Regions from separate parts of the Streptomyces sp. NPDC017056 genome, predicted to be linked through region 4. Evidence: riboswitches for the same ligand, from Rfam matches in the RefSeq annotation. Region 4 holds a riboswitch; each other region holds the start of a gene.
The links. A riboswitch is a leader RNA that binds a small molecule or an ion and turns the genes downstream of it on or off. The one in region 4 is predicted to bind cobalamin.
Positions count from the first base shown of each region.

Region 1 (2,188 bases), on a different contig from region 4:
AAGGTTTTTTGACCGGCAAGATAGATTCCAGTACGACGCTGGCCGACAACGACCTCCGCCGCCTGCTTCCGCGCTTCAGCCCTGAAGCACGGAAAGCCAACCAGGTGCTGGTCGACCTGTTGCAGCAGATTGCCGACGACAAAGGAGCCACGCCGGCCCAGATCGCGCTCGCCTGGGTGCTGGCGCAGAAGCCGTGGTTCGTGCCGATCCCCGGCACCACCAAGCTGCACCGCCTGGAAGAGAATGCGGGCGCACTCGACGTCGAGTTGACCACCGGCGACCTGCACCGGATCGAAGAGGCCGCGGCCCGCATCCGGATTCAGGGCGAACGTCTCCCTGAGCAATTGCAGTCACGGTTCGGCCGCTGAAATCCGGACCGGGCCAGGAAGACAAGCCGAGAGCCCGAGCGTCCTGGGTCGCCGCCCCGGCCGGAGCGGCGACCCAGGCCCTCAGTTGGGGGTCGGCGCCGCGGTGCCGTCCGTGTTGCGCGGCGATGCGGCCGCCGCGGCGGTCTGGCGCGGCCGGGTGGCCCGTTCCGCCAGTTCGCCGAAGAGCAGGCCGAAGACGGTCCACAGGACGAGCTGGACGGCGAGCGCGGAGACCCGGAACTTCCACAGCAGCAGGGCGGGGAAGTCGGCGGGCAGTTCGTTGACGGCCGGCAGGAACGCGTAGGCGAGGCCGACGGCCACGGCGAAGGCGGCCAGCGCCGCGACCGTCGCGTACCAGGCGCCCAGGCGCGGAGCGAGCCGCTTGCCGAGGATCACCGCGGCGATCGTCAGCAGCACGCTGAGGGCGATCATCAGGAAGTACAGCGCGGTGCGCTTGCCGATGGAGTCGGGGTCGCCGACCGACGGCGGGTTGGCCGGGTATTTCAGGAACGGTACGAGGTAGACGGCGGCGAACGCGGCGCCCGAGAGCAGCAGCGCGGTGGCGCGGGGCCCGAAGCGGCCGGCGCGTCCCAGCGCGAAGCAGTAGGCCAGGGCGGCGATCCCGCCCAGCGCGACGCCGTACACCAGGACGCCGGTCGCCAGGCCCGCGGTGGACTGCACCGCGCGGCTGACGACTTCGGCCTCGTGTTCGTGGGCGTGCGCGTCCTCGAACGCGATGGCGGCGTCGACCTGGGGCTCGCCCAGCAGGTAGGCGACGAGCAGGGCGAGCAGGCCGGCGGCGAGGCCGGCCAGCATGCCGCGCACCAGGAGGGATCTGACGGTGGCGGAGTTCATCTGCGGGCTCCCGGTCAGTGGCAGGGGAAGCCGAGCAGGTGGCGTCCGTCGTGGACCCACTCGTGCACGTCGGTACCGGAGAGCAGGGAGGTGGCGCCCTGTTCGGCGCCGACGAAGTAGAGCAGGACGAGCATGAGGATGCCGCCGAAGACCGCCCAGGGCAGTACCGTCCTGACCGGCAGGGTGGCGGGCGCGGCGGACGGGGCGGTTGCGGCGGGGCCGGTGGTGGGCGGTACGGCGGACTGGGCCATGTCGAAGCCTCCTGGGGGAACTCGCGTCCCGGTCGGTGGGAGTCGTAACGACAGGACGGGTCTGGCTCACCCGGCGTCCCCGTACTCCGTACGGGACCGGTCCGGGCTCACAGTGGCGCGACCGCGCCGGAATTCCACCGGCTTCCGTCATGTCATCGTCAATATCATCGGGAACGTACCGCGTGGCGGCGGCGGGGAAAAGGCCCCGCGGGTCGGCGTACGGATGCATGGTGGCGGTCGCGCGCCCCACTGTTGCCCTGGTGCGCCACCGGGATTTCCGCATTGGAAGAGGTGCCCATGACAACTCGGGTGATGTTGCTCTCACCCTCCTTCGACGACGCCCTGCGCACGGTGCGCTTCCCGGCCGGCGAACCGCTGACGCCGGACGGGCTGCGCCGCGCCCGCGCCGTACGCGCCGCGGCCGCCGCCCTGCCCGCCGACCGGGCCCTGACCTCCCCTTCCGCGCGCTGCCGGGAGACGGCCGAGGCGCTCGGCCTGCGGGCGGTGCCCGACCCCGGCGCGGCCGGGTGCGCGATGGGCCGCTGGCGGGGGCGCGCCCTGGAGGACGTGATGGCCGCCGAGCCCGCGGCGGTCGCGGCCTGGCTGTCCGACCCGGACAGTGCGGCACACGGCGGCGAGACGCTGACGCGGCTGCTCGGCCGGGTGGCGGACTGGCTGGCGGGCCTCGCGGCGGAGGGCGGCCGGGTCGTGGCG
Region 1 covers NZ_JBIRPD010000003.1:553,808-555,995, reverse strand. Annotated here, with positions in the region: gene ACH4OW_RS08285 (aldo/keto reductase) at 1-368, shown strand, start outside; gene ACH4OW_RS08280 (CbtA family protein) at 450-1,223, opposite strand; gene ACH4OW_RS08275 (CbtB domain-containing protein) at 1,238-1,474, opposite strand; cobalamin riboswitch at 1,511-1,661, opposite strand; gene ACH4OW_RS08270 (histidine phosphatase family protein) at 1,772-2,188, shown strand, end outside.
Region 1: linked by a shared signal. The riboswitch ahead of ACH4OW_RS08275 (CbtB domain-containing protein) and the one ahead of ACH4OW_RS33500 (CoA-acylating methylmalonate-semialdehyde dehydrogenase) in region 4 are both predicted to bind cobalamin.

Region 2 (2,188 bases), on a different contig from region 4:
CACTGACCAGGTCGACCTTTCCCGTCCGTAAATCCTTGACGTAGACGTCCTGTTGGCCGTTGGCGTCGATGGGTCCCAGATTGGTGGCGTCCGAGGAGAATGCCACGAACCGCCCGTTCGCGCTGAGCCTCGGATCGCCCGAAAAACCGTTTCCCTGCGTTCCGTCCGCGGCGACGCTGACCCGCTCGGTGGCCGGGGCCGCCGCCGTCTCCGCGACGGCCGTGGCAGGCAGCGCGCCCGCCACGACGCAGACCCCCGCCATCAGACCCGCAACCCGGACCGCGCCACGCGCCGCACCGGTTCTTCGCATGTCTCCCCCCTCACACTTGTCCCCCACCCGCCCCATCGGGCGACAGAGCAGACAAGGAGCCAATACGCTTCAGGGGTCCCGGTCAACGCATCAGGGATGTTCCGCGCCACCAATACGCCCCCTGCATCAGCCCCCGTCCAGGCGGCCCGCGAACCGCCCCACGGCAGGCCGGAAGCGGCCCCGGAGCGGACCGCGGGGCGCCTTGCTGGGCCCGGAGAATGGCCTCGGGACGGCCCCCGAATACCACGGCTTCGGACAACCCCGTCGCAACGCGACACAAGATATGGGGGTGGGTGCACGAGGCGGCACAAGATGTATGCTCGTGCTCGCTGTCGTCGCAGGGGAATCCGGTGCGAATCCGGAACTGTCCCGCAACGGTGTACGAAGTGCGTAAATCCGCACCCGTGAGTCCGAAGACCTGCCCACAGCACGCCCGCGCCAGGACCGGCGCGGTCGTCGATACGTCCGGGTCTCGCGGGTTGGACCGGTGGACGCTGCGCGGTGTGCCCGCGCGCCCCTTGCCGTGCCGGGGGTGCCGCACGCCCGCACGCGGCCGTCGCGCTCCTCCCCAGGCCCCCGCCGAGTGAGGGAGAGCAGCACGTGACCATCGCGCCAACGGAGCCCGCAGCAGCCGAGCAGGTCGTGCAGCCCGCGAAGGACACGCAGCCCCGGCAGGGTGCCGACGGCCGGGCCGAGGACGGCCCCGGCGCCGCCCTGCTGCGCACGCTGACCGACCTCACCGCCGACCTGGCCGCCACCGACCCGGGCAAGATCGCCGCCGCCGCGCTGCGCGGCCGCCACCCCGGCTCGGACGAGGCCGAACTGCGCTCCCTGGCCATGGAGGCCGCGGCGGGCCTGATCGGCGACGAGCCGCAGTACTCCAAGCTCGCCGCGCGCCTGCTGACCCGCGCCATCGCGGAGGAGGCGGCCGCGGAGGGGGCGGTCGCCTTCTCCGCCTCCGTCGCCACAGGCCACCGCGAGGGCCTGATCGCCGACTCCACGGCCGAGTTCGTGCGCACCCACGCCGACCGCCTGGACGCACTGGTCGACCGCGCCCTGGCGGACGGCGCCGACGACCGGTTCGGCTACTTCGGCCTGCGCACCCTGCACTCCCGCTACCTGCTGCGCCACCCGATCTCCCGCCAGGTGATCGAGACCCCGCAGCACTTCCTGCTGCGGGTGGCCTGCGGCCTGGCCGAGGACCACAGCGAGCGGGCGCTCGCCGACGTCGCCGAGCTGTACCGCCTGACCAGCACCCTGTCGTACCTGCCCTCCTCGCCCACGCTGTTCAACTCCGGCACCCGGCACCCGCAGATGTCCTCCTGCTACCTGCTGGACTCCCCCCTGGACGAGCTGGACTCGATCTACGACCGCTACCACCAGGTGGCGCGCCTGTCGAAGCACGCCGGCGGCATCGGCCTGTCGTACTCCCGGGTCCGCGCCCGCGGCTCGCTGATCCGCGGCACCAACGGCCACTCCAACGGCATCGTGCCGTTCCTGCGCACTCTGGACGCCTCGGTCGCGGCCGTGAACCAGGGCGGCCGGCGCAAGGGCGCCGCCTGCGTCTACCTGGAGACCTGGCACGCGGACCTGGAGGAGTTCCTGGAGCTGCGCGACAACACGGGCGAGGAGGCCCGGCGCACCCACAACCTCAACATCGCGCACTGGATCCCCGACGAGTTCATGCGCCGCGTCGAGGCCGACGCCGACTGGTCGCTGTTCTCCCCCAGCGACGCGCCCGAGCTGGTGGACCTGTACGGCGACGAGTTCGACGCCGCGTACCGCAAGGCGGAGGCCGAGGGCCGCGCCGTCAAGCAGGTCCCGGCCCGGGTCCTGTACTCGCGGATGATGCGCACCCTCGCGCAGACCGGCAACGGC
Region 2 covers NZ_JBIRPD010000011.1:274,585-276,772, reverse strand. Annotated here, with positions in the region: gene ACH4OW_RS22170 (TolB family protein) at 1-310, opposite strand, end outside; cobalamin riboswitch at 610-751, shown strand; gene ACH4OW_RS22165 (ribonucleoside-diphosphate reductase subunit alpha) at 911-2,188, shown strand, end outside.
Region 2: linked by a shared signal. The riboswitch ahead of ACH4OW_RS22165 (ribonucleoside-diphosphate reductase subunit alpha) and the one ahead of ACH4OW_RS33500 (CoA-acylating methylmalonate-semialdehyde dehydrogenase) in region 4 are both predicted to bind cobalamin.

Region 3 (2,188 bases), on a different contig from region 4:
CCGCGTCGTGCGTACGGCGCAGTTCCCGGAGGCAGTCGGTGACCGTGCCGAGCAGCTGCTCCTGACGCCCGGCGTGGTAGCCGCGCGCGCTCAGTTCGCCCACCGGCTTGCCCATCAGGACGACCTGGCTGCTGCGGTCACTGCCTGGCTTCAACAACACCGGGTTCATCAGCGCGCTCGGCTCGACGCGCGCCGCCGCGGCCTGCATGGCCTGCGCCCGCCCGATCTCCGCGCCCTCGCGCGTCACGAACGAGTTCAGCGACATGTTCTGCGCCTTGAAGGGCGCCACCTTGACACCCTTGCGGGCCAGCCAGCGGCAGATGCCCGCCGTGACCACGCTCTTGCCCGCGTCGGACGTGGTGCCCGCCACCAGCAGCCCGCCGCCGAGCGGTGCTTGACCCGGTCCGTTCACGTGGCGCTCCTCGCCGTCCGCACGTTGCTGCTCACTTGGCCCTCCCGGCCGTACGGGCCCGCCGTACGGCCCCCACCGCGCACCGGCCCGCGACCGTGGCCGCCAGCGCCAGCGCGCTCACCCGGCGCGACAGCGTGACGGCCCGCTCGATGTCCGGTACCGCTACGGGGCGCCCGGCGGCGCCGTTCATCACCGGCCGGTGCTCGACCCGGCCGCCGTATGCCAGGGTGCCCCCCAGCCGTACGCCCAGCGCCCCCGCGAACGCCGCTTCCACCGGACCCGCGTTGGGGCTCGGGTGCGACGGGCCGTCCTGCCGCCAGGCACGCCACGCGCCCCGCCGGTCGGGTCCCGCGAGGACCGCCAGCGCGGCGGTCAGCCGGGCACCGGGGAAACCGGCCACGTCGTCGAGCCGGGCCGAGGCCCAGCCGAAGCGGTGGTAGCGCGGCGACTTGTGCCCCACCATCGCGTCCAAAGTGTTGACGGCGCGGAACGCCAGCAGCCCCGGCACACCGGCGACCGCACCCCAGACCAGGGCGCCGACCACCGCGTCCGAGGTGTTCTCGGCGACGGACTCCACCACGGCGCGCGCCATCTGCTGCCCGTCCAGGGCCTGCGGGTCGCGCCCGCACAGGTGCGGCAGCCGCTCCCGCGCCACGTCGAGGTCGCCCACGGCGAGCGCGCCGCCGACGGCCCGCGCTTCGCGGCCCAGCGAGGTGCCGCCCAGGACGGACCAAGTGGCGGCGGCGGTCAGCGCTACGGAGGCGGCGGGGGAGCGGCGTACGGCACGGGTGAGGAGCGCGGCGCCCGCGGCGGTCCCCCCGGCGCACAGCGCGGTGTGCAGGGCCCCGCGCCCGCGGTCGTCACGCCACAGCCGGCGTTCCACGGCGGCCGCGGCCCGCCCGAAGGCGGCCACCGGGTGACCGCGCCGGGGATCGCCCGCGACCAGGTCGCCGAGGAAGCCGAGGGCCGCGCCGCACGCGTAGCCGGCGTGTTCGGCACGCATCGGATCAGACCGCCGTCGCGCCTCGGAGGGACGGTACGGGGGAAGGCACAGAAGATCGCGAACTGCGGCCGGGCATGGCGGTAGGTCCTCACTCAGGGTCCGCGCCCTGGTTCGACGGGTACGGCGACAAGAGTCTCCTGGCTCCCCGGATCGGCGCTTCCCCCGGCCTTCCAGTCCGTACGGGAACCTCTCGGCTGCGACGCGGACCGTGGCCCTTGGTGGAGGGGCGCTCCCCGGTGACAGTGGCGGGACCGCGCCGGATTCTCACCGGACTTCCTCATCTGTCGCCGAATGGCTCCGGCAGTCCACCACGCTCCGCGAGAGCCCGTCAACTCGCGCTTGACCTGCGGCGCGGGGCGGTGGCGACGCTGTGTCCCAGGACACAGCGAAGGGCGCCCGGCGCCGCGGCGGAAAGGCCGCGGCACCGGGCGCCCCGAGTGCGGTGCTTGCCGGGTCAGGCGGCGACGATCAGATAGATGCCGTACGCCACGGCCGCCGCGCACAGCGCGAAGCAGGCGTACGCCCCGGCCCGCGCCGCCCCGCCGGAGCCGCCGGCGGTCGCCGCCGCGCCCTCCTGCTGCGGCTTGCGGGACGTGCCGACGATGCCCAGGGTGAACAGGCCGACGATGCCGACCGTCACCACGAGCGTGACGCCGAAGACCTGGCCCAGAGCTGCCCAGTCGATGCTCATTCGCGTTCTCGTTCCTTGGTGGGTGCCGTGCGGCCGGGTCAGCCGGCCGCCGAGCCGGCCTTGGCGCGGCGCTGGGCGTGGG
Region 3 covers NZ_JBIRPD010000030.1:58,356-60,543, reverse strand. Annotated here, with positions in the region: gene ACH4OW_RS36555 (cobyric acid synthase) at 1-412, opposite strand, end outside; gene ACH4OW_RS36550 (cobalamin biosynthesis protein) at 444-1,415, opposite strand; cobalamin riboswitch at 1,546-1,696, opposite strand; gene ACH4OW_RS36545 (hypothetical protein) at 1,870-2,106, opposite strand; gene ACH4OW_RS36540 (inorganic phosphate transporter) at 2,145-2,188, opposite strand, start outside.
Region 3: linked by a shared signal. The riboswitch ahead of ACH4OW_RS36550 (cobalamin biosynthesis protein) and the one ahead of ACH4OW_RS33500 (CoA-acylating methylmalonate-semialdehyde dehydrogenase) in region 4 are both predicted to bind cobalamin.

Region 4 (2,188 bases):
ACAGCACGGGCCCGAAGATCTCCTCCTGGTAGATCCGCATGTCCGTGGTGACCCGGTCGAAGAGCGAGGCGCCCGCGAAGAAGCCGTCCTCGTGTCCCGGCAGGGTGAAGTCCCGTCCGTCCACGACCAGTTCGGCGCCCTCGGCGACGCCGAGGTCCACGTAGGCGCGGACCCGGTCCAGCGCGTCCCGGCCCACCAGCGGCCCGAAGTCGGCGTGCGGGTCGTCGGAGCGGCCGATGCGCAGCGTGCCGATCCGCTCCTTGAGCCGTGCCACCAGCGCGTCGGCGGTCTCCTCGCCGACCGGTACGGCGACCGAGATCGCCATGCACCGCTCGCCGGCCGACCCGTACCCGGCGCCCACCAGGGCGTCCACCACCTGGTCGAGGTCGGCGTCCGGCATCACGACCAGGTGGTTCTTGGCGCCGCCGAAGCACTGGGCGCGCTTGCCGTGCGCGGCGGCGGTCGCGTAGATGTGCGCGGCGACCGGTGTCGAGCCGACGAAGCCGAGCGCTTCGACGCGCGGGTCCTCCAGCAGCGTGTCCACCGACTCCTTGCCGCCGTTGACGACATTGAGGATGCCCGGCGGCAGCCCCGCCTCCGAGAACAGCTCGGCCAGCCGCAGGGGTACCGACGGCGCCCGCTCGGACGGCTTGAGCACGAACGCGTTGCCGCAGGCGATGGCCGGTGCGGCCTTCCACAGCGGGATCATCGCGGGGAAGTTGAACGGGGTGATCCCGGCCACCACGCCGAGCGGGCGGCGCAGCGAGTGCACGTCGATGCCGGTCCCGGCGTTGTCGGAGAACTCGCCCTTGAGCAGGTGCGGAATGCCGGCCGCGAACTCCACCACCTCCAGGCCGCGCTGGAGGTCGCCGTGCGCGTCCGCGACCGTCTTGCCGTGCTCGCTCGACAGCAGCCGGGCCAGCGCGTCCCGCTCGCCCTCGACCAGGCGCAGGAAGTTCAGCAGCACACGGGCGCGCCGCTGGGGGTTCCACTCGCCCCATTCGGGCTGCGCGGACGCCGCGTCGGCGACGGCCGCGGCCGTCTCGGACCGGTCGGCGAGCGGCACCCTGGCCTGCACGGTGCCGGTGTTGGGGTCGAACACGTCGCCGTAAGCACCGGAGGTACCGGGGGTGTGCTTGCCGCCGACGAAATGGGTGAGTTCGCGGACCATGGGAGCCTGCTCTCGTCAGGTGGGATCCGGGGATGGCACGGCCGGGCACCCGGGCGGCGCGGAGGGCGCGCGGACCGTGGCGGGGCCGTGGGACGCGAAAGGCGTGGAACCGTCAGCGCGCGGGCGGTGCCGCGGGCCGGGCCGGATCACCTGGGCTGTGGGTACGCACCGGTGCCATGCGTGTCTGCTCCATCCTCGTGGACAACACGGAACAACACCCGCGGCCGGTATCCTGGCTTCCGGATCACCGCGCGCCGCCCGCCTTCCCGACCTCGGTCTCGTCAGTGGCGTGTTGCTCGGCGTCGCACTCCCCGGTCACAGTGGCGGGACCACGCCGGATTCGCACCGGCTTCCCTGCACCGCGGGCCTTGGTCACGACGATATAGTTGGACGTCCTAGTAAGTCCAGGGGGTCCCGCCGCGCGGCCCGGCCCGTCACCGCGCCCGGCGGGCGTCGAGCCCGGCGTCGAGCCCGGCGTTGAGCCGGGCGGACTGGCGCGTCAGGTGGTCGCGTTCGGCCAGGTTGGACGCCTTACGGGCGGCTTCGGCGTACAGCCGTGCCGCCGTCGGCAGGTCGCCGTCGCGTTCGTGGAGATACGCCGCCACCGCGGTGTGGCGGGGCAGGGAGGCGTCCAGCGCCGCCAGCGCGACCAGGCCGGCGCGCGGGCCGTCGGCCTCGCCCACGGCCACCGCGCGGTTGAGCCGGACGACCGGACTGCCGGTCAGGCGTACGAGTTCGTCGTACCACTCGACGATCTGCACCCAGTCGGTCTCCTGGGCGGTGGGCGCGTCCGCGTGGAGCGCCGCGATGGCGGCCTGGGCCTGGAACTCGCCCAGCCGGTCGCGGGCCAGGGCCGCCTGCAAAAGCCCGATGCCCTCGGTGATCGCCCCGGTGTCCCACCGGCCGCGGTCCTGCCAGGCGAGCGGCACCAGGCCGCCGTCGGGCGCGGTCCGGGCGGCGCGCCGCGCGTGGTGGAGCAGCATGAGGGCGAGCAGCCCCGCCACCTCGGGGTGGTCG
Region 4 covers NZ_JBIRPD010000024.1:147,125-149,312, forward strand. Annotated here, with positions in the region: gene ACH4OW_RS33500 (CoA-acylating methylmalonate-semialdehyde dehydrogenase) at 1-1,171, opposite strand, end outside; cobalamin riboswitch at 1,376-1,557, opposite strand; gene ACH4OW_RS33505 (RNA polymerase sigma factor) at 1,606-2,188, opposite strand, start outside.